DNA from 3 places in the Streptomyces sp. P9(2023) genome. Region 1 is predicted to be linked to each of the others. Evidence: predicted binding sites of a transcription regulator. Region 1 holds the regulator's gene; each other region holds the start of a gene.

Evidence for each region. Region 1 encodes HrcA, which represses chaperone genes, less so after heat shock. Its sites were predicted from a motif close to TTNGCACTCNGNNNNNCNGAGTGCNAA; they were not measured.
Region 2: a site for HrcA is predicted at 2,388-2,414, ahead of groL (chaperonin GroEL). Genes of this name have one in related genera too.
Region 3: a site for HrcA is predicted at 5,653-5,679, ahead of groES (co-chaperone GroES). Genes of this name have one in related genera too.

Annotation. Positions count from the first base shown of each region.
Region 1 is NZ_JAUPWM010000015.1:49,735-57,163, reverse strand. Features, by position in the region: gene Q5762_RS20530 (16S rRNA (uracil(1498)-N(3))-methyltransferase) at 1-372, opposite strand, end outside; gene Q5762_RS20525 (nitronate monooxygenase) at 369-1,445, opposite strand; gene dnaJ (molecular chaperone DnaJ) at 1,636-2,775, opposite strand; gene hrcA (heat-inducible transcriptional repressor HrcA) at 2,776-3,792, opposite strand; gene Q5762_RS20510 (MBL fold metallo-hydrolase) at 3,943-4,665, shown strand; gene Q5762_RS20505 (DUF3097 domain-containing protein) at 4,676-5,476, shown strand; gene hemW (radical SAM family heme chaperone HemW) at 5,773-7,005, opposite strand; gene Q5762_RS20495 (AMP-dependent synthetase/ligase) at 7,149-7,429, opposite strand, start outside.
Region 2 is NZ_JAUPWM010000025.1:48,700-56,128, forward strand. Features, by position in the region: gene thrC (threonine synthase) at 1-1,311, shown strand, start outside; gene Q5762_RS26130 (MoaD/ThiS family protein) at 1,341-1,619, shown strand; gene Q5762_RS26135 (cold-shock protein) at 2,052-2,255, shown strand; gene groL (chaperonin GroEL) at 2,578-4,206, shown strand; gene Q5762_RS26145 (SRPBCC family protein) at 4,370-4,837, shown strand; gene Q5762_RS26150 (GNAT family N-acetyltransferase) at 4,834-5,388, shown strand; gene Q5762_RS26155 (hypothetical protein) at 5,468-6,397, shown strand; gene Q5762_RS26160 (AraC family transcriptional regulator) at 6,361-7,266, opposite strand; gene Q5762_RS26165 (DUF2000 domain-containing protein) at 7,316-7,429, shown strand, end outside.
Region 3 is NZ_JAUPWM010000005.1:120,588-128,016, reverse strand. Features, by position in the region: gene Q5762_RS09975 (IS1182 family transposase) at 1-401, opposite strand, end outside; gene Q5762_RS09970 (hypothetical protein) at 565-2,580, opposite strand; gene Q5762_RS09965 (ester cyclase) at 2,643-3,353, shown strand; gene groL (chaperonin GroEL) at 3,450-5,078, opposite strand; gene groES (co-chaperone GroES) at 5,198-5,506, opposite strand; gene Q5762_RS09950 (DUF6234 family protein) at 5,780-6,157, shown strand; gene Q5762_RS09945 (hypothetical protein) at 6,154-6,336, opposite strand; gene Q5762_RS09940 (polysaccharide deacetylase family protein) at 6,333-7,259, opposite strand; gene Q5762_RS09935 (THUMP-like domain-containing protein) at 7,369-7,429, shown strand, end outside.

The DNA of each region.
Region 1 (7,429 bases):
CAGGCCGCGGTCGCCCTTCCACTGGGTGATGCAACGGGACGCGGCCCACGGCACGATCGCGTCGACGCCGGTCTCCGTCATGATCTCGACGGCCAGTTCGCCCCGGTCACCCTTGGGCAGCGCCTGGACGACGGTGATGCGGGGCGCGGGCTCGGCCTCCTCGTACGTACCCGAGACCTCGACGGTCAGCTGGTCCTTGCCCTCGGCGCCGAGCACGGTGCACTCCGCCCAGCTGCCCCGCCCGTCCGTGAGGACGAGCTCCTCCCCCGCGCGCAGCCGCTTCACGGCGACCGCGTGGCGGCCCTCGGGGCCGTCGAGGAGGAAGGTGCCGGGGCCGGGGACGGCCTCGACGACGAAGACGGGTGCGGTCATGAGGCGCTCCTGTGGGCCTGCGCGGTCAGTGCGGTGTCGAGTTCGGCGGCCAGCACCTCGACGAGCTGGCCGGCCGGGAGGTCGCGGGCGAGCCGGTGCCCCTGGCCGGCCCACAGGGCCATGCCCTGCGCGTCGCCGGCGGTGGCGGCGGCCTTGCGGAGGGGCGCGGTGAGGTGGTGGATCTCGGGGTAGGCGGCGGGGGCGTACGGCCCGTGCTCGCGCATGAAGCGATTGACGAGCCCGCGCGCGGGGCGCCCGGAGAAGGCCCGGGTGAGCTCGGTCCGGACGAAGAGGGGGTTGGTCAGGGCCTGCTTGTGCAGCGCGTGCGCGCCCGACTCGGGGCAGACCAGAAACGCGGTGCCGAGCTGGGCGGCGTCGGCCCCGGCGGCCAGGACGGCGGCGATCTGCGCGCCGCGCATGATCCCGCCGGTCGCGACGATCGGCAGCTGCACGGCCTCCCGGACCTGGGTGACGAGCGTGAGGAGCCCGGTCCCGGCGAGGGCGGCGTCGGGGTCGTCGCGGTGCGTGCCCTGGTGCCCGCCGGCCTCGACGCCCTGGACGCAGACGGCGTCGGCGCCGGCCCACTGGGCGGCCTGGGCCTCCTCGGCGGAGGTGACGGTGACGATCGTGAACGTACCGGCGCGGGCGAACGCGTCGAAGGTGTCCCGGTCCGGGCAGCCGAAGGTGAACGAGACGACGGGGACCGGGTCTTCGAGCAGGATCGCGAGCTTGGCGTCGTACGCGTCGTCGCGCCCGCTGTCGGTGTCCCCGAGCTCCGTCTCGTACCAGGTGGCCTCCCCGGCGAGCTGGTGCCGGTACACCTCGACGGCGGCGGGGTCGGCGTGCTGCCCGCCCGGCGGCATGAAGAGGTTGACGCCGAAGGGCTGCCCGGTCAGCCCGCGCACCTGCTTGATCTCCTGGTACAGCCCGCCCGCGGTCTTGTACCCCCCGGCGAGAAACCCGAGCCCGCCGGCCTCGCACACGGCCCCGACGAGCTGCGGGCAGGAGGCGCCACCGGCCATGGGGGCCTGCACGATCGGGTATCGGGAGAGATCGTTCAGCGCGGTGGACATGCGGGCATCGTTTCATACGGAAGGGCGGCATCCGCGACTGCGGATGCCGCCCCTTCCTAGGGTCCGAACCGTGCCCGATCTCGGCCTACCGCCCGATGAACGCGTCCTTCAACCGCGAGAACAGCCCCTGCTGCCCCGGCTGACTGTGTTGACCCGGGGGGCAACCCCCGGACCCCCGGCAGTCATGCGCCTACCGCCCGTTGAACGCGTCCTTGAGGCGCGAGAACAACCCCTGCTGCCCCGGCTGGAACTGACCCGTGGGCCGCTCCTCGCCGCGCAACTGCGCGAGTTCGCGCAGCAGTCGCTCCTGCTCGGGGTCGAGCTTCGACGGGGTCATCACCTCGACGTGCACGATCAGGTCGCCGCGTCCGCCGCCGCGCAGGTGCGTGATGCCGCGACCGTGCAGCGGGATCGACTGGCCGGACTGGGTGCCCGGGCGGATGTCGACCTCCTCCAGACCGTCCAGCGTCTGCAACGGCACCTTCGTGCCGAGCGCGCCCGCCGTCATCGGGATGGTGACCGTGCAGTGCAGGTCGTCGCCCCGTCGCTGGAAGGTCTCGTGCGGGGTCTCGTGGATCTCGACGTACAGGTCGCCCGCCGGGCCACCGCCCGGGCCGACCTCGCCCTCACCGGCGAGCTGGATGCGGGTGCCGTTGTCGACACCGGCCGGGATCTTGACCGTGAGCGTACGACGGGACCGGACCCGGCCGTCGCCCGCGCACTCGGGGCACGGGGTCGGGACGACGGTGCCGAAGCCCTGGCACTGCGGGCAGGGGCGGGAGGTCATGACCTGGCCCAGGAAGGACCGGGTGACCTGCGAGACCTCACCGCGACCGCGACACATGTCACAGGTCTGCGCGGAGGTACCGGGCGCGGCGCCCTCACCCGAACACGTCGTACAGACGACGGCCGTGTCGACCTGGATGTCCTTCGTCGTGCCGAAGGCGGCCTCGTTGAGGTCGATCTCCAGCCGGATCATCGCGTCCTGGCCGCGCCGGGTGCGCGAGCGCGGCCCGCGCTGCGACGCCGTACCGAAGAACGCGTCCATGATGTCCGAGAAGTTCCCGAAGCCACCCTGGCCGAAGCCGCCGGCTCCGCCCGCACCGCCGGACGCGGACAGCGGGTCGCCACCGAGGTCGTAGACCTGCTTCTTCTGCGGGTCCGACAACACCTCGTAGGCGGCGTTGATCTCCTTGAACCGCTCCTGCGTCTTCGGATCGGGATTCACATCCGGGTGCAGCTCGCGCGCGAGCCGCCGGAATGCCTTCTTGATCTCGTCCTGGGACGCGTCGCGGCGCACGCCGAGTACGGCGTAGTAGTCCGTGGCCACTTACGACTCCGCCAGGATCTGTCCGACGTAACGTGCCACTGCGCGTACCGCTCCCATCGTTCCGGGGTAGTCCATGCGGGTCGGTCCGACCACGCCGAGTTTGGCGACTGCCTCGTCGCCCGAACCGTAGCCGACCGCGACGACGGACGTGGAGGTGAGGCCCTCATGGGCGTTCTCGTGCCCGATCCGTACGGTCATGCCCGAGTCCTTGGCCTCGCCGAGCAGCTTGAGGAGCACGACCTGCTCCTCAAGGGCTTCGAGCACAGGCCTGATCGTGAGGGGGAAGTCGCCGAAGCGGGTGAGATTGGCGGTTCCGCCGATCATCAGCCGCTCCTCGTGCTCTTCCACCAGCGTTTCGAGCAGGGTCGCGAGCACCGTCGAGACCGTGCCGCGGTCCTCCGTCTCCTCGAAGGACTCCGGAAGATCCTGCACCAGCTGGGGCACGTCCGCGAAACGGCGGCCGACGACCCGGCTGTTGAGCCGGGCGCGCAGGTCGGCCAGCGAGGTCTCGCCGAACGGCGCCGGGCAGTCGATGACGCGCTGCTCGACCCGGCCGGTGTCCGTGATGAGCACGAGCATCAGCCGGGCCGGGGCCAGCGAGAGCAGTTCCACGTGCCGGACCGTCGAGCGGGTCAGCGACGGGTACTGCACGACGGCGACCTGGCGGGTCAGCTGCGCGAGCAGCCGGACCGTGCGCCCGACGACGTCGTCGAGGTCGACGGCCCCGTCGAGGAAGTTGTGGATCGCGCGCCGCTCGGGCGTCGACAGCGGCTTGACGCCGGCGAGCCGGTCGACGAAGAGCCGGTAGCCCTTGTCGGTCGGGATGCGGCCGGCGCTGGTGTGCGGCTGGGCGATGTAGCCCTCGTCCTCCAGGACGGCCATGTCGTTGCGCACGGTGGCGGGCGAGACACCGAGCTTGTGGCGCTCCGTGAGCGCCTTGGAGCCGACCGGCTCCTCCGTCCCGACATAGTCCTGGACGATGGCGCGCAGCACCTCGAGTCTGCGTTCGCTGAGCATCGCGCACACCTCCAGCTGTCGTATCGGTTGCTTCGGTTGCTCCGCTTTTGGCACTCGCCCTGCCCGAGTGCCAGGAATCCCCCGGCCAGTGTACGGCGGCGGGCATCGCTCCTGGCAAGGAGGCGGGCTGGTAGGCGCTAGCGTCGCGGTATGAATGTCGGTTGGGAAGAGCTCGGCTGGGAGCGGCTGGGGGACGGGGTGGGCAGGCGCCGCCTGCCGGTCTGGGACGCCACGGTGGGCCTGGTGGTGGGGGAAGAGGCGGTACTGCTGTACGACACGGGCTCCACGCTCCGGGAGGGGGCGGAGCTGCGGGCCCAGATCGAGGGTCTTACGGGCGGCCGAAGAGTGACACACATCGCACTGAGCCACCCGCACTTCGATCATGTCCTGGGCACGGCGGCGTTCGCGGGGGCGGAGGTGTTCGGCGCGGTGGGCGTCGACGCGTTGCTGCGCCGGGAGGGCGGCGAGCTGATGACGGACGCGGTACGGCAGGGGGTGGACGCGTTCGCGGCGGCGGAGGCGGTGGACGTGCTGGTGGCGCCGCAGCACGTGGTCTCCGGCGAGTGGACGCTCGACCTGGGCGGCCGGCAGGTCCTCCTCGCGAACGTGGGCCCGGGCCATACGGCGCACGACCTGGCGCTCCTGGTGCCGGGGCCGAGGGAGGTCGTCTTCTGCGGGGACCTGGTGGAGGAGTCGGGCGAGCCGCAGGCGGGCCCGGACGCGCTGCCTGGGCGGTGGCCGGCGGCGCTGGACCGACTGCTGGCGCTGGGAGGGGACGAGGCGACGTACGTACCGGGGCACGGGGCGGTGGTGGACGCGGCGTTCGTACGGCACCAACGCGAGGAACTGGCACGCCGCTTCGCCGTCGCATAACGTCACGCAGATGCGCAGCTACAACCCGGACCTGACGCCCCCATGGAAGCGATCCGCCCCGGTGCCGGATGTGCCGGCGGAGCTGGACCTCGTGGTGGAGGAGGTCTCGACGGGCTTCTGCGGGGCGGTGATCCGCTGCGAGGCCGGCACGGTGACGCTGGAGGACCGCTTCGGCAAGCACCGGGTGTTCCCACTGGAACCGAGGGCCTTCCTCCTGGAGGGCAAGGTGGTGACGCTTACGCGCCCTTCTGCTGGGCCGACGCGTCCGACCCGCACGGCCTCGGGCTCGATCGCGGTGCCGGGGGCGCGGGCGCGGGTGGCGCGGGCGGGCCGGATCTATGTGGAGGGCCGGCACGACGCGGAGCTGGTGGAGCGGGTCTGGGGGGACGACCTGCGGATCGAGGGCGTGGTGGTGGAGTGCCTGGAGGGCATCGACGACCTCCCGTCGATCGTCGCGGACTTCGCCCCGGCGGCGGACGCGCGCCTGGGAATCCTGGTCGACCACCTGGTCCCGGGCTCGAAGGAGTCCCGCATCGCGGCACAGGTCACGTCCCCGGACGTGCTGATCGTGGGGCACCCGTACATCGACGTCTGGGAAGCGGTGAAGCCGTCGTCGGTCGGCATCGCGGGGTGGCCGAGGATCCCCCACGGCGAGGACTGGAAGCCGGGCGTCTGCCGCGCCCTGGGCTGGCCGAAGAACACGGGAGCGGCCTGGCAGCACATCCTGTCGCGGGTCCACACGTACAAGGACCTGGAACCGGAGCTCCTGGGCCGCGTGGAAGAACTGATCGACTTCGTAACGGCACCGTAGGAACGGACCCCGTTGCGGGCAATCGTCCCCGAGTCCGGCGCCCCGGCCGGTAGGCTGGTCGGGCCCTTCGGGGTGGGCGTAGAAGAGCGCCCGCGGGAGTCAACCGCATCGTGTTCGTCGCCGGCTTGCCGGTACGGATCACGCGGCAGCGCAGCTCAGGCTGTGCCTCTGCTCCCCGAATTCCGGATCGGCCCCGAGCAACCCCGGATGGGACGCCGCGAGGCGACCACGCCGGAGCGCCCGGACCAGCCGACCGGATGCAGTCCGTACCTCCTTCGGGACGTACGGATCAAGTCTTAGTCCACCAGGTCCCTGACGACCGCGTCGGCGAGCAGCCGACCCCGCAGGGTCAGGACGGCCCGCCCCTGGGCGTACGACTCGGGGGCAAGGAGCCCGTCCGCCAGCGCCCTCCGGGACGCGGCAAGCCCCGCGGACTTGAGCAGCCCCAGCTCGACGCCCTCCCGCAGCCGAAGCTCCAAGAGCACACGCTCCACGCGGCGGTCCTCCGCCGACAGCACCTCGCGCCCCGCACCCGGCGACCTGCCGGAGGACAGCGCCGCCGCATACGCCCCCGGATGCTTCACGTTCCACCACCGCACACCCCCCACGTGCGAATGTGCCCCCGGCCCCGCCCCCCACCAGTCCGCGCCACGCCAGTACAGCTCGTTGTGCAGGCACCGCCCCGCCTCCGACGTGGCCCAGTTCGACACCTCGTACCAGTCGAAGCCGGCCTCCGCGAAGACGGAGTCGGCGATCAGGTACCGGTCCGCGTGCACGTCGTCGTCCGTCATCGGCACCTCGCCCCGGCGGATCCGCCGCGCCAGCTGCGTCCCCTCCTCCACGATCAGCGCGTACGCGCTGACGTGGTCCGGGCCCGCCCCGATCGCCGCTTCCAGGGACGCCCGCCAGTCGTCGTCGGACTCCCCCGGCGTCCCGTAGATCAGGTCCAGGTTGACGTGCTCGAACCCCGCCGCCCGCGCCTCCGCGACGCACGCCTCGGGCCGCCCCGGCGTGTGCGTACGGTCGAGGACCTTCAGGACGTGCTGCCGGGCGCTCTGCATCCCGAAGGAGATGCGGTTGAAGCCACCCGCCCGGAGCTCCTCCAGATACGCCGGGTCCACCGACTCCGGATTCGCCTCCGTCGTCACCTCGGCGTCGTCCGCGAGCCCGAACTCGTCCCGGATCGCCCCCAGCATCCGTACGAGATCCCCGGCGGCGAGCAGCGTGGGCGTACCGCCGCCGACGAAGACCGTCCGCACCGGTCGCGGGTCGTCACCGAGGACCTTCCGGGCGAGGCGTATCTCCTCGACGACCTGCCCCGCGTAGTTGTCCCGGGAGGCGAGCACGCCCCCGGCACCGCGCAGCTCGCTCGCGGTGTACGTGTTGAAGTCGCAGTAGCCGCACCGCGTGGCGCAGTACGGCACGTGCAGATAGAACCCGAGCGGCCGCTCCCCGGCCCCTTCCAGGGCGTGTGCGGGCAGCGCCCCGTCCTCGGGCATGGGCTCACCATCGGGCAGTACGGAAGGCATGAGCCCATTGTCCCGTACCGCCCGAGGTAAGCCGCCCGACCTGTGGACAACTCAGTCGGGGGACCCCGTCGGGGAACCCGAGGAACCCGGTCGAACCCCGTCGAATCCCACCGAATCCGTCGAACCCCGTCGAATCCCGAGGATCAGGCCTCCCGCGCCCCGGCGTACATCTCCTCGATCAGGTTCTTGTACGTCCGCTCCACCACCGGCCGCTTCATCTTCAGCGACGGCGTCAGCTCACCGTGCTCGACGTCCAGGTCCCGCGGCAGCAGCCGGAACTTCTTGATCGTCTGCCAGCGCTGCACGCCCTCGTTGAGCCGGTCGACGTACCCCTGGACCATCTCCTGGGTCCGCGGGGCGGCGACGACCTCCGCGTACGACTTGCCCGACAGTCCCTGCTCGGCGGCCCAGCCGAGGATGGCGG
Region 2 (7,429 bases), on a different contig from region 1:
GGCCTCGCCTCCATGGCTGTACAGACTGTTTCCACCAATGCTTCCACCACTGGGTCCGTCGATCTCGGTCCCGCTTCCGGCCTTTCCTGCCGGGAATGCGGTGAAGTCTTCCCGCTCGGCCCGATCTTCGCCTGTGAGCTGTGTTTCGGCCCGCTCGAAGTGAAGTACGACCTCCCCGCCGGCGACCCCGAGGCGCTGCGCAAGCAGATCGAGGCCGGCCCCGCCAACATCTGGCGCTACGCCCCGCTGCTGCCCGTCCCCGCCGACGTCGCCGAGAAGCCGAACCTGAACCCCGGCTGGACCAAGCTCGTCCAGGCCGACAACCTCGCCCGCGAGCTGGGCGTCGAGCCCGGCAAGCTCTTCGTCAAGGACGACTCGGGCAACCCGACGCACTCCTTCAAGGACCGCGTCGTCGCGCAGGCCCTGGAGGCCGCCCGCGCCTTCGGCTTCACCACCCTCTCCTGCTCCTCCACCGGCAACCTGGCCGGCGCCGTCGGCGCCGCCGCCGCCCGGGCCGGCTTCCGCTCCTGCGTCTTCATCCCGCACGACCTGGAGCAGGGCAAGGTCGTCATGGCCGCCGTCTACGGCGGTGAGCTCGTCGGCATCGAGGGCAACTACGACGACGTCAACCGCTTCTGCTCCGAGCTCATCGGCGACCCGCTGGGCGAGGGCTGGGGCTTCGTCAACGTCAACCTGCGGCCGTACTACGGCGAGGGCTCCAAGACCCTCGCGTACGAGATCTGCGAGCAGCTGGGCTGGGTCCTGCCCGACCAGCTGGTGATCCCGATCGCCTCCGGCTCGCAGCTCACCAAGATCGACAAGGGGCTGCAGGAGCTCATCGCGCTGGGCCTGGTCGAGGACAAGCCGTACAAGATCTTCGGCGCGCAGGCGGAGGGGTGCTCGCCGGTGTCGGCGGCCTTCAAGGCCGGCCACGACGTCGTACGGCCCCAGAAGCCGAACACCATCGCCAAGTCGCTGGCGATCGGCAACCCGGCCGACGGCCCGTACGTCCTCGACATCGCGCGCCGGACGGGCGGCGCGGTGGACGACGTGAACGACGAGCAGGTCGTCGAGGCGATCAAGATCCTGGCCCGGACCGAGGGAATCTTCGCCGAGACGGCGGGCGGGGTGACGGTCGGCGTCACGAAGAAGCTGATCGAGGCCGGTCTCATCGACCCGAGCCTGACCACGGTCGTGCTCAACACGGGTGACGGCCTCAAGACCCTGGACGCGGTGGCCGATACCTCGCAGGCGACCGCCACCATCAAGCCGAGCCTCGACGCGTTCCGCGACGCGGGCCTCGCCCACTGACCACCCCTCGTCACGGAAGGCAGCACCACATGAGCGTCAAGGTCCGTATCCCCACCATCCTCCGTACCTACACGGGCGGCCAGGCCGAGGTCCCGGCGGAGGGCGCCACCCTGTCCGAGGTCATCGCCGACCTGGAGAAGAACCACGCGGGCATCGCCGCCCGTGTCCTGGACGACCAGGGCAAGCTGCGCCGCTTCGTCAACGTGTACGTGAACGACGACGACGTGCGCTTCGAGCAGGGCCTGGAGACGGCGACGCCGGACGGCGCGGGCGTCTCGATCATCCCGGCGGTCGCGGGCGGCTGCTGAGCGCTTTGACCGATAGCGCGCCCGCGGGCTCGCTTTACCCGGAGTAACCGAATTGCCCCCTCCCGCTGGAGAAGCGGAGGGGGCAATTCTGCATGGTTGAGCGGGGTAGAGTTGGGGAAGTCCCCCCGGCTCCACTCCGCCGCTCCGTGCCAGGCGCATATGAGAATGCGTCCGCACGTGACAAGAAGCAGCCAAAGTGCACGAACGTTGTGTACCTTCTGCGCGCTTTGCCGGGCCCGACTTGCCCCGGAATTCATTCAATTCTCCGGAATTCTCCTTTACGCCGTGCCCAGAATTCTCGTCCGATTGACCTGTTGCAGAGGGCAGTTGGGCAGATACATTCAGCCGCGGTCGACGCGTTCCGGCGCAGGGTCTGACCCGGGTCCGCGAAGTGCGGGTCCCGCGCAAGGGCCAGTAATAGGGGAGTTAGGCATGGCTCAGGGCACCGTCAAGTGGTTCAACGCGGAGAAGGGCTACGGCTTCATCGCGGTCGACGGTGGTGCGGATGTATTCGTCCACTACAGCGCGATCCAGATGGACGGTTACCGCACCCTCGAAGAGGGTCAGCGGGTCGAGTTCGAGATCTCGCAGGGCCAGAAGGGTCCGCAGGCGGACATGGTCAAGCTCGCCGTCTGAGCACGGCGCGATCGGCCACCACGTACGCATCACGCGTTCTCACGCCGAGGGGTCCGCATCCTGACCAGGATGCGGACCCCTCGTGCGTGTTCGGGCGGGTGCGCGCACAGGGGTTCCGATCACCGAGAGGCGCTTGCACTCTCCTATGCCGAGTGCTAATCATTGCGTTAGCACTCTGAAGGTGAGAGTGCTTACGAGGATCGGGCAGACGAGGTCCGCGGCCAGGTGGGGCAAGGAACCGCCGGGTACGCAGGCCGTCCGTCGCGGGCGTCGGCGCGGTCCTGGAGCGTTATCCACCCCATGTCCGGGAGGACCACTTCACATGGCCAAGATCATCGCGTTCGACGAGGAGGCACGGCGCGGTCTCGAGCGCGGGATGAACCAGCTCGCCGACGCCGTCAAGGTCACCCTTGGCCCCAAGGGCCGTAACGTCGTCCTCGAGAAGAAGTGGGGCGCCCCCACGATCACCAACGATGGTGTTTCCATCGCCAAGGAGATCGAGCTCGAGGACCCGTACGAGAAGATCGGCGCCGAGCTGGTCAAGGAAGTCGCCAAGAAGACGGACGACGTCGCCGGTGACGGTACGACCACCGCGACCGTCCTCGCCCAGGCGCTCGTCCGCGAGGGCCTGCGCAACGTGGCGGCCGGCGCCAACCCGATGGCCCTCAAGCGCGGCATCGAGAAGGCCGTCGAGGCCGTCTCCGGCGCCCTGCTCGAGCAGGCGAAGGATGTCGAGACCAAGGAGCAGATCGCTTCCACGGCCTCCATCTCCGCCGCCGACACCCAGATCGGCGAGCTCATCGCCGAGGCGATGGACAAGGTCGGCAAGGAAGGCGTCATCACCGTCGAGGAGTCCCAGACCTTCGGTCTGGAGCTGGAGCTCACCGAGGGTATGCGCTTCGACAAGGGCTACATCTCGGCGTACTTCGCCACCGACATGGAGCGCATGGAGTCGTCCCTGGACGACCCGTACCTCCTGATCGTCAACTCCAAGATCTCCTCGGTCAAGGACCTGCTCCCGCTCCTGGAGAAGGTCATGCAGTCGGGCAAGCCGCTGCTGATCATCGCCGAGGACGTCGAGGGCGAGGCCCTGTCGACCCTGGTCGTCAACAAGATCCGCGGCACCTTCAAGTCCGTCGCGGTCAAGGCCCCGGGCTTCGGCGACCGTCGTAAGGCCATGCTGAACGACATCGCCATCCTCACGGGCGGCACGGTCATCTCCGAGGAGGTCGGCCTCAAGCTCGAGAACGCGGGCCTGGACCTGCTGGGCCGCGCCCGCAAGGTCGTCATCACCAAGGACGAGACCACGATCGTCGACGGTGCCGGTGACAGCGAGCAGGTCGCCGGTCGCGTGAACCAGATTCGCGCCGAGATCGAGAACAGCGACTCGGACTACGACCGCGAGAAGCTCCAGGAGCGCCTGGCGAAGCTCGCCGGTGGCGTCGCGGTCATCAAGGCCGGTGCCGCGACCGAGGTCGAGCTCAAGGAGCGCAAGCACCGCATCGAGGACGCCGTTCGCAACGCGAAGGCGGCCGTCGAGGAGGGCATCGTCGCCGGTGGTGGCGTGGCCCTGCTCCAGGCTTCCTCGGTCTTCGAGAAGCTCGAGGCGGACCTGTCGGGCGACGAGGCCACCGGTGCCAACATCGTCAAGCTGGCGCTCGAGGCCCCGCTGAAGCAGATCGCCATCAACGCCGGCCTCGAGGGCGGCGTCGTGGCGGAGAAGGTCCGCAACCTGCCCGTCGGTCACGGCCTGAACGCCGCGACCAACGAGTACGTGGACCTCATCGCCGAGGGCATCATCGACCCGGCGAAGGTGACGCGTTCCGCGCTGCAGAACGCGGCCTCCATCGCCGCGCTGTTCCTGACCACCGAGGCCGTCATCGCCGACAAGCCCGAGAAGGCCGGCGCGGCCGCCCCGGGTGGCATGCCGGGCGGTGACATGGACTTCTGAGCTCCGGCTCGGTAGTTCCTCGCTGTATCGCCGTACGCGAAAGCTGTACGCGAAAGCTGTACGCGACTGAGGGCGGCACTCCCTGTGGGGGGTGCCGCCCTCGGGCGTTCGGGGTGATTCGGAGTGATGCTGGGAGGAGGGCCCCGAGAGGCGGGAGCGAGCCATGGTCACGTTGCTGACGACACCGGCCGACCGCGAGCTGGTCATCACCCGCACCTTCGGCGCCCCGCCCGCCCGGGTCTGGCAGGCGTGGACCCGGCCCGAGCACGTCCGCCAGTGGTACGGCGTGGCCGCGATGCCCACGACGATCTGCGACATCGACCTGCGGGTCGGCGGCGCGTGGCGCTGGGGCCAGCGGGCGCCCGACGGCCGGGAGATCGTCTTCTCCGGTACGTACGAGGAGATCCTCCCGAACGAGCGCCTCGTCTACACGGAGGTCTTCGAGCTCATGCCCGGCCCGCCGGTCCACGTCACCCTCACCTTCGACGACACCCCGGACGGCGGCACGGCGCTGACCAGCACCTCGATGTGGCCGTCCTCGGAGATGCGCGACCAGGCGCTGGCGACCGGGATGGAGGCGGGAGTCAAGGAGGAGTACGACCGTCTCGCGGTGTACCTGGAGACGATGTGAGCCTGGTCGTGCCGCGGCTCCCGGCGGGCTCCTTCGAGGTGCGCCCGTGGGAGCGGGCGGACCTGCCGCTGGTGGAGGAGGCGTCGTCGGACCCGTACATCCCGCTGACGAACACGGTTCCGCCGGTGTACTCGGAGGGGGAGGGCGAGGCGTTCGTACGGCGGCAGTGGAGCCGCGCCGAGACGGGCGCGGGCTACTCGTTCGTGATCGTCCGCCGCCGGGACGCCCGCCCGGCGGGCATGATCGGCCTCTGGCTGCGTGACCTCCCGGAGGGCCGGGCGACCCTCGGCTACTGGGTCGCGCCGTCCTGCCGGGGCGAGGGCGCCGCGGCGGCGGCGCTGACGGCGGTGAGTGGCTGGGCGCTGGACGAACTGGGCATCCCACGGCTCCAGTTGCTCGTCGAACCCTGGAACGAGGCCTCGGCGAGAACGGCGGAACGGGCCGGGTTCGTACGGGAGGGACTGCTCCGGTCCTGGCAGGAAGTGGGCGGCGAGCGGCGGGACATGGTGATGTACGGGCGGGTGCGGACGGGAGGCGAGGTCTCTCGGTAGGGGGCATTGCGCGGGGCATTGCGCGGGGCGCGGGGGCGTGGGCACCCTGGGGGGAACCGGACCCGCGGGGGTGGAGCCGATGCGCCGCAACGAACTGCCGTACCTCTCCCACTACTCGGAGCTGTCGCGCCGACAGGCCGGGCAGGAGGAGGTGGAACTGGTCGACGGGCGGGTGCGGGTCTTCGAGGAGTTCCCGGACTACCTCCTCGCCAGCCGGAGATGGGACGGCTCCTTCTTCCTGGTGCGCACGCCGGGGCCCAGGGACGCCACGGGGTCGGTCGTCCCGTGCACGCCGGAGGCGGGCCGCCGCTGGGTGCGGGCCGCCGTCGCGCACGCGACGACGGTGGACGCGATCAGCTCGGAACTCGTCGCCGCCCACCGCCGGGTGCTCGCCGTCGAGTGGTGGAAGCCGTGGGCGATGCGGCGCGCGCTGGCCGCCTGGGTGGAGACCAGGGAGCGGTACGAGCGGGCGCTGCGGGCGGCCCATGAGGCGTACGCACCGGTGGGCGAGGAGATCCGTGGGGCGATCCGGGCCGAGCGGGAGAAGGCGGCCGAGGAGGCGCGCGAGCGGGCCCGCCTTGAGGCGGAGGAGCGCGAACGGAGGGCGCGGCTCGCGGAGCGGGCGGTCTGGGGCTGGTCCGTGGTGGAGGAGGCGGAGGGCGGTGGCCGGCGGGTGGTCCACGTCTTCCGGCACGACGTCCCCAGCGCGGAGTTGCCCGCGTCGGTACGGACGGAAGGGAGCGCCCACGTCGACCTGGCGGGCCTGCGCCGGGCGCTCCTGGACCTGAACCTGCCCGACGTGGTGTGGGACCGCGCCGCGCTGCGGGTGGCCCGGCGGGAGGCGGGCCTCGGCTTCCGGCACTGGTGGCAGGAGCTGTTCTACGAGAACTACCGCACCCTCACGGAGCCCCCGCCCCCACCGCGCTCCTCGCGCTGGACCGGCGGCGGCACGGGGACGAGCGGCACGGGCGGCTACAGCGGCGGCTTCAGCTGCGCGGGCGGGTTCTGAGCGGAGCGATTCTGTGCGGAGCCAATCTGTGCGGAGCCAATCTGTGCGGAGGGTTTCTGTGCCGAGCGTTTCTGAGCGAAGCGGCCGGGTGTGGTTCCCACGTGGCGTCTGAAATGGCGGGTCAGGTGGGACTGGTCGTAGAAGCCCGTCGCCGTGGCCACCTCCGCGAGCGGGTGGCCGGTGAGGAGGAGGCGGCGGGCCTCGGTGATGCGGCGGGACGTCACGTACTGGTGCGGGGCGATGCCGAAGGCCGTGGTGAACGCGCGTACCAGGTGGGTGGGGTGGGCGTGGACGAGCGTCGCGGCCTCGGCCAGGGTCACGCCGTCGCGCAACCGTGCGTCGAGGAGCTCCCGCAGGGTGTGGGCGACGCCCCGTACCGCCGTCGCGGAGTCCGCCGTTCCGGCGGTGGTGGGGTGGGGGCGCAGGTGGGCGCGGAGGCGTTCGGAGATCATGGCGAGGCGGCTCTCGGCCTCCAGTTCCTCGCCCGGGTGCGCCAGCGCCGCGTGCAGCTGGGCCACCCGGGCGCGCAGCAGCGGGTCGGCGAGGTCGGGGTCGTCCACCGCCGGGCCGATGAAGGTCTCGTCCAGCTGGGTCAGGTCCAGATAGAGCACCCGTTTGCGGAAGCCGCGCGGGGTGGCGGGTGAGCCGTTGTGCGGGACCTGGGGTGGGAGCAGCGACACCGTGTCGTGCGGGGTGCCGTGCTCGCGGCGGTCCAGGTCGTAGCGGACCGCGCCGTCGTCGACGATCAGCAGCGTCCACACGTCGTGGACGTGCATCGGGTACGCGTGCTCGGTGAAGTGGGCGTGGAAGACCTCCACGACACCCGGGACACCGGGGCGCCACGCGGACACCGACTGACGCGCCACCATGCAAAGAACGTACAAGAGGGGGACGAGGGGCGACGGGCAGTCTCAGGGCATGAACATCGAGAACGTGACCGGGGCGACCACAGGGTCCGCCCCACGGCCCACCGCGGGGCCCGCCACCGAGAGCCCGGTCGGCGATTCCGCCGTACGGTTCGACACCAAGATC
Region 3 (7,429 bases), on a different contig from region 1:
GAGTCCAGTGCCCGCCGGTGCTTGCCCCTCAGGACCCCGGTTGCCCTGACGACCTCGCGGACCGCTTCGAAAACCCGGTTCGGGCGCGTTGAACGAGCCAGCCGTCGACGGAAGTACGCCAGCAGCGACGGATCAAACGCCATGTCGTGCAGGCCGAGCCCGCAGGCGGCCTTCCACCGCAGGTCGCAGCGCAATTCCTGGACCGTCTCGAAGTCCGACAGGCCATGCAAGGCCTGCAACGTGATCGCGGCGGCCAGGATCTGCGGCGGCATCGACGGCCGCCCGTTCACCGACGGATACATGTCCGCGAACATCTCCGCGGGAAACAGCCGGCCACGGTGCTCGGCCAGGAACGCGAACACACTCCCAGCCGGAATCAACTCCCGACACGTCGCCCACACATCAGGCCCGACGGTCTCCCCGACCCACTCCCCTTGAACCACAACAACGAGTCTGGCCCCACCACTGACGCGGCGGAGCCAGAACCCAACATCTTCATCGGTCTTCTAGGCGAACTGTCCCGCCTCGACCAGCGCCCGCACCACCTCGCGCTCCAGGTCCGGGTCAGCCCTGGCCCGATCCGCCCCCGTCCGATCCGCCCCCGTCCGGTCCGCCCCCGTCCGGTCCGCCCCCGTCCGGTCCGCCCCCGTCCGTCGTCCCGGGTCGGCGCGCCCGCCAGGGCGCGCAGCCCGTCGCCCAGCATGCCGTCGGCCGCCGCCGGGTGGCCGCCCTCCCGCACCGCGACGGAGACCCGGACGAGCACCACCACCCGGGCCACGAGCTCCTCGTCCGTCCCGGCCGCCGCCGTGCCCCGGGCCGCCGCCTCGGCCTCGGCCACCTGCCCCCACGGACCAGGGCGCGGCAGACGGCGGTCGTCGCGGCCGCCCGCACCCCCGCCAGGGGGTCGGTGCGAGCCAGGTCGAGGGCGGGCCCGTACTCGCCTCTCCCGCAGAGCTCCTGCACCAGGGCGAGCAGCGACTCCCGGCGCCAGATGTCCTCCCCGATGGACCGGACCACCCGCGCGGCGCGGTCGTGGGCACCGATCCTCATCAGCACCCCCGCCACGTCCTGCATCGCGACGTTCCCCGAGCCCTTCCGGCTCATTCGCAGGGCGGCGGCCTCGACCTCCTCGACGAGTTCGGTCGCGCGGGCGCGGTCACCGCGCGCCAGGAGCTCGTCGGCGACGGCGCACAGGGCGGAGACCGCCCGTATCTCGTCCATGCCGCGCGCCGGCGCGATCGCGCGTTCGATCTGTCCGACCGCGGCCCAGGCCGGGGGCAGCGTAGTCAGGATGCCGCTGTTGCGGTGCTCGAGCGCATCGCGCCGGATGCCGAGCCGCAGCAGGGACATCACCAGATCAGGCCCGTCCCCCAGCTCCAGGACCGCCTCCGCCACCGCCCGTATCTCCCCCAGCGCCGCACCGTCCCCGCCCGTCACGGCGAGCAGCCGGTCCTGCCGTACGGTGTCCAGGGCGCACCCCGTCATACGGGTCGCGTCGCCGGCCGCCCGGAGCATCGCGAAGTAGCCGCGCAGCAGGTACCGCGGGCTCTCCTCCGGCCAGCCCCGCTCCCGCCACTCCGCCGCCCACGCGTGCAGTCTCGCCCGGGAGCTCTCCAGTTCGCGTTCGCCGAGCATCTCCCGTGCCTGGACGGCCAGTTCCTCATGGGCGAGGAGGTAGGCGTCGGCGCGCGGGGCGAAGGTGCGGCCCGGCCCGGTGCGCAGGACGTCCCGTACGCGATAGGGCACCGCGTCCGTCAGCTCCGCCAGGTCGTCCGCGGTCAGGCCGCCGCCCGCCGCCGTGAGCAGGGCCAGGATGTCGTGCTCGACCCCACCCGCCTCAAGCAGGCGCTTCAGTTCGCGTTCCGCCTCGGCGCGGATCGCGCGGGCCGACGGGGAGGGCTCCAGGGTGCGGGCGATCGCCGGGTCGCGCAGCGGATGGCCCTCCGGGACGTCCGAGGGCAGCGGGGGGTTCAGGCGGCCGGAGACGATGGCGGGAAGGCCGTACGGGAGCAGGCTCGCGATCGAGTGGGCGTCCGGCCCCGTGGTCACGCCCCGGTCCTCGTCGAGGCCGTCGACGAGGAGGACCAGCCGTTCGCCGCGCTCGGCGCAGGCCCGCGCGGCCTCTCCGTAGAGGCGCAGCACATGGGCCTCCCTGGTCGCGGCGGTGAGCAGGGGCGGCAGCCCCTCCCCGGCGAGCTCGGCGAGCTGCTCCAGCACCACTTCCACGTAAGCCACGGCGTCGTTCTGCGCGGCCCAGCGGGCGGTCACGAAGAAGGAGACGATCCGCACGCCCGGCGGGGCGTGGAGCGTGAACCAGGACAGCAGCGCCGTCTTGCCGGCCCATGCCTCGGCGCGCCAGTACGCGTACGACGGGCCGGAGCCGGTCTGGCAGAAGGCGGCCAGCTCCGCCAACTCCTCCTCCCGCTCGACCAGTTCCGGCGGGGCTGTCCGGCGCACCTGCTCCAGGTAGGCGGAGTGGACGGGCGGACCGTCCACTCCGATGCGGGCGTGGTCGCCGGTGACGACCAGCTCCGCGTCTCCCCCGACCGCCACCGACCGGCTCCCCCACGCACGCAGCATGACCTCATGCTGCCAGCTCCCCGGCCCTAAGATGGAAGGGTCCACCCGGTCCGGGAGGCACCATGACCTTCGTACAGATAATCGATTGCAAGACCAGTCGGTTCGACGACCTGAACCGGCTCATGGACAAGTGGGTCGAGTCGACCAAGGGCAAGCGCACGGCCACCCACAGCGTCATCGGCAAGGACCGCTCCGACGCGACGCACCTCGTGGAGATCGTGGAGTTCCCCTCCTACGAGGTCGCGATGACCAACTCGCAGCTTCCGGAGACTGATCGCATCTTCCGGGAGATGGTCGCGCTCTGTGACGAGATGCCGACGTTCACGGACCTCGACATCATCCGGGACGAGCAGCTGTACAAGTCCAACGCCCGCCACCTCTTCGAGCTCATGGCCTCCGAGGGCGAGCTGCCACCCCTCGACGAGGTCCTGGCGGAGGGCTACCACGACCACGATCCGACGAACGCGCAGGACGTCATCGGCATGGACGCGGTCCGCCGCGAGGTGGAGATGTGGCGGGGCGGGTTCGACTTCGCTTTCACCGTCAACGACCAGATCGCCGAGGGCGACCGGGTGTGCACGCGGTGGACCTGGATCGGCACCCACACCGGCGACTTCATGGGGCTCCAGCCCACCGGCATGAAGGTCTCCATGACGGGCACGACCATCCACCAGTTCCGGACGGACGGCAAGATCACGGAAGGGTGGTGGCAGTACGACCTGCTCGGGCTGATGGGGCAGCTCGGCGCGGTGGAGGGCGTGGACAGCCCGTAGAAAGCCCGTAGAAACGTCCGCACAAACGCCGAGGCCCGGCGCCCCTCGGGGCACCGGACCTCGGTGATCGACTACGAGCGATCAGCTACGTGCGCGTCAGTGCGAGTGACCGTGGCCGTGGCCGTGGCCGTTGTCCGCCGACTCCTCTTCCTTCTTCTCCACCACGAGGGTCTCGGTGGTGAGGAGCAGGGAGGCGATCGAGGCGGCGTTCTCCAGCGCGGAGCGCGTGACCTTCACCGGGTCGATGACGCCGGCCTTGACCAGGTCGCCGTACTCGCCGGTGGCGGCGTTGAAGCCGTTGCCCTTCTCCAGCTCCGCCACCTTCGAGGTGATGACGTAGCCCTCGAGGCCGGCGTTCTCGGCGATCCAGCGCAGCGGCTCGACGGCGGCCTTGCGGACGACCGCGACACCCGTGGCCTCGTCGCCGGTCTTGCCGAGGTTGCCCTCGAGGACCTTGACGGCGTGGACCAGAGCGGAGCCACCACCGGAGACGATGCCCTCCTCGACCGCGGCGCGGGTCGCGGAGATGGCGTCCTCCAGACGGTGCTTCTTCTCCTTCAGCTCCACCTCGGTGGCGGCGCCGACCTTGATCACGCACACGCCGCCGGCCAGCTTCGCGAGGCGCTCCTGGAGCTTCTCGCGGTCCCAGTCGGAGTCGGTGGACTCGATCTCGGCCTTGATCTGGTTGACGCGACCCGCGAGCTCGTCGGCGTTGCCGCCGCCCTCGACGATGGTGGTGTCGTCCTTGGAGATCGTCACGCGGCGGGCGGTGCCCAGCACGTCAAGACCGGCCTGGTCGAGCTTGAGGCCGACCTCCTCGGCGATGACGGTGGCACCGGTGAGGGTGGCCATGTCGCCGAGCATCGCCTTGCGGCGGTCACCGAAGCCGGGGGCCTTGACGGCCACCGCGTTGAAGGTGCCACGGATCTTGTTGACGACCAGGGTCGACAGGGCCTCGCCCTCGACGTCCTCGGCGATGATCAGCAGCGGCTTCGAGGAGCCGGCCTGGATGACCTTCTCGAGCAGCGGCAGCAGGTCCTGGATCGAGGAAATCTTGCCCTGGTGGATCAGGATGTACGGGTCGTCGAGGACGGCCTCCATACGCTCCTGGTCGGTCACCATGTACGGGGACAGGTAGCCCTTGTCGAAGGCCATGCCCTCGGTGAAGTCGAGCTCCAGGCCGAAGGTGTTGGACTCCTCGACGGTGATGACACCGTCCTTGCCGACCTTGTCCATCGCCTCGGCGATGAGCTCGCCGACCTGCTGGTCCTGCGCGGAGAGCGCGGCCACGGCGGCGATGTCGGACTTGTCCTCGATCGGACGGGCGGTCGCGAGCAGCTCGTCCGAGACGGCCTTGACCGCGGCGTCGATGCCCTTCTTCAGGGCGGCCGGGGAGGCACCCGCGGCGACGTTCTTCAGGCCCTCGCGGACGAGCGCCTGGGCGAGCACGGTGGCGGTGGTGGTGCCGTCACCCGCGATGTCGTTGGTCTTGGTCGCCACCTCCTTCACCAGCTGAGCACCGAGGTTCTCGTACGGGTCCTCGATCTCGACCTCGCGGGCGATCGTGACACCGTCGTTGGTGATGGTGGGGGCGCCGAACTTCTTGTCGATGACGACGTTGCGGCCCTTGGGGCCGATCGTCACCTTCACCGTGTCGGCAAGCTTGTTGACGCCGCGCTCAAGGGCGCGACGGGCGTCCTCGTCGAACTTCAGGATCTTCGCCATGGGAGCGATTCAGCCCTCTCGGATTTCGTGGTGAAACTGGTGAAACGAACTGCGCCCCGGACGCCCGGTGCGGGGTCAGGGGCGCAGCTCAAAGCATCTGCTTCAGGTACTTCGGTGAATTACTTCTCGATGATCGCGAGCACGTCGCGAGCCGAGAGGACGAGGAACTCCTCGCCGTTGTACTTCACCTCGGTGCCGCCGTACTTGCTGTACAGCACGACATCGCCGACCTTGACGTCGAGCGGCAGGCGCTCGCCGTTCTCGAAGCGACCCGGACCGACGGCGAGGACAGCACCCTCCTGGGGCTTCTCCTTCGCCGTGTCCGGGATGACCAGGCCAGAGGCGGTGGTCTGCTCGGCGTCGAGCGGCTGGACCACAATGCGGTCCTCGAGCGGCTTGATGGCAACCTTGGAGCTGGTGGTCGTCACGATCCGACCTCCCCCTTCGGAGATCTCACGGGGCTAACTGTCTGGGGTGGCGACCAGGTGGATCCGTCGTCGCGGGTGCCGGACCTGCCCGTCGCTGTGTTGGCACTCTCCAGTGGGGAGTGCCAGAGCCGAGACTATGACTGCGATTAGCACTCGGTCAAGCGGAGTGCCAATTCAGCGACGCGTGGCGGTTCGGTACCGCAGCACGTTCGATTCGGTCTCGGGACGGGCAACGGCGTTACGGAGCGGATGGTTCCGCACGAAGGTGCGGACATGACAACGCCCTCGCGCCCCCTGGTCCGCACGGTCCGCACGGGCACGGACATCGCCGTCGGACTGGTGTTCCTGGTCCTGGACGGCGTACTCGCCCTGGCCGCCGCCGTCTTCCTGGCCGCGCGGAACCTCGGCGGCGCACCCGACCCGCGCGACGCGAGCCCGCCCCCGATGGACTGGGTTCCCGTGATCGTCTTCGGCGTGGTCACCGGAGCCGTCCTGCTGCTCGCGTGGGCGATGCCGCGCGGCGGCCGGGTGTGGACGGCCGGGTGTCATTTCCTCGCGGCGGGGCTGCTCTTCCTCGTCACGCTGCTCGTCGCGGGGGAGCAGTGGGCGTACGCGCACCCCACCCCCGCGAGGAGCGCGAGCGCTCCCTAGCGGCGGCGCGCCGTCGTCGGGCCGTCGTCGGGCACGGTGAGCGTGTGGAACACCCGGACCGCCGTCTTCCGCCCCAGGCGCTCGATCGGGTCCACGGACGACGCGCACCCCGAGATCCCCGGCAGCAGGAGCGCGCCGGCCATCGCGAGGCCGACCGCCGGCCGGCGCGCGCGGGTCACACGTAGTCCTCGAGCTTCGCGACCGCGTACCCCTTGGCCGTGATCGTCTTCATCACCCGGCGGATCATGTCCGGCATCGAGCCCTTCCAGTCCTCCTTGCCCCGGAAGTGCGTGAGCACGATGTCGCCGGGGTGCAGGTCGCGGTCCCACTCGCGCCACTCCATCCGGTCCGGGAAGGCCTCGGAGGCCCACAGCGGAACCGCCTTCACCCCGCACGTCTTCGCCGCGCGCAGCGTGTCCTCGTTGTAGTTGCCGTACGGCGGCCGGAAGAGCGGGGGCCGCTTCCCGTACCGCTTCTCGATGGTGTCCTGCATCCCGCAGATTTCCCGCTTCTGGGCGCTGTACGAGAGCCCGGGCAGGTAGCGGTGGTTGAGGGTGTGGTTGTGCAGGGAGACGCCGGCGGCCTGCATCTTCTTGAAGTAGCCGTAGTCCTCCTTGACCAGGTAGTCGCTGAGGAACGCGCTGTACGGGATCCGCAGCTCGCTCATCATCCGCACCAGCTCGGGATCCTTCTCCGCGCCGTCGTCGATCGTCAGGAAGACGACCTTCTGTTTGGTCGGCACGGTGGTGAAGACCGGCGGCAGCCCCTCGCCGTCCGTCTCGAAGCCCTTGCGGGTGGTGATCTTCGGCTTCACGGCGGGCGGGGCCGGGGCGTCCAGCGGCGGCCGGTCCAGGCCCCACTTCTTGGCGGCGGCCACCCGGGCGGCGCGCTGCGCGCGGACCTTCTCGACGTACGTGTCGAGCGCGGCGGCCGCGCCCTCCGCCTGCGGCTGACCGGCGGCCGGGCGGGCGGGGCCCTTACGGCCGCCCGAGCCGCCCTCCCCGTCGCCGGAGGGGCCGGCGCAGGCGGATCCGAGCGCGGCGACGACCAGTGCGGCGCCCACCGGGCGACGGAGACGCGCCGCCGACCCCTTTCGGCGCATTTCTTCTTTTTGTCTTACTAGCTGCATGGCGCCGCATCCTGTCAGCGGAGCGCCCCGCGCGGCCCCCGACACCACCGCCCGGCGCCCACCATCCCCCGGCTGGCCCACAATGGGACGGGTGACCGACCTCGCCGACTTCACCGCCCTGCTCACCCCCGAGGGCCAGACGC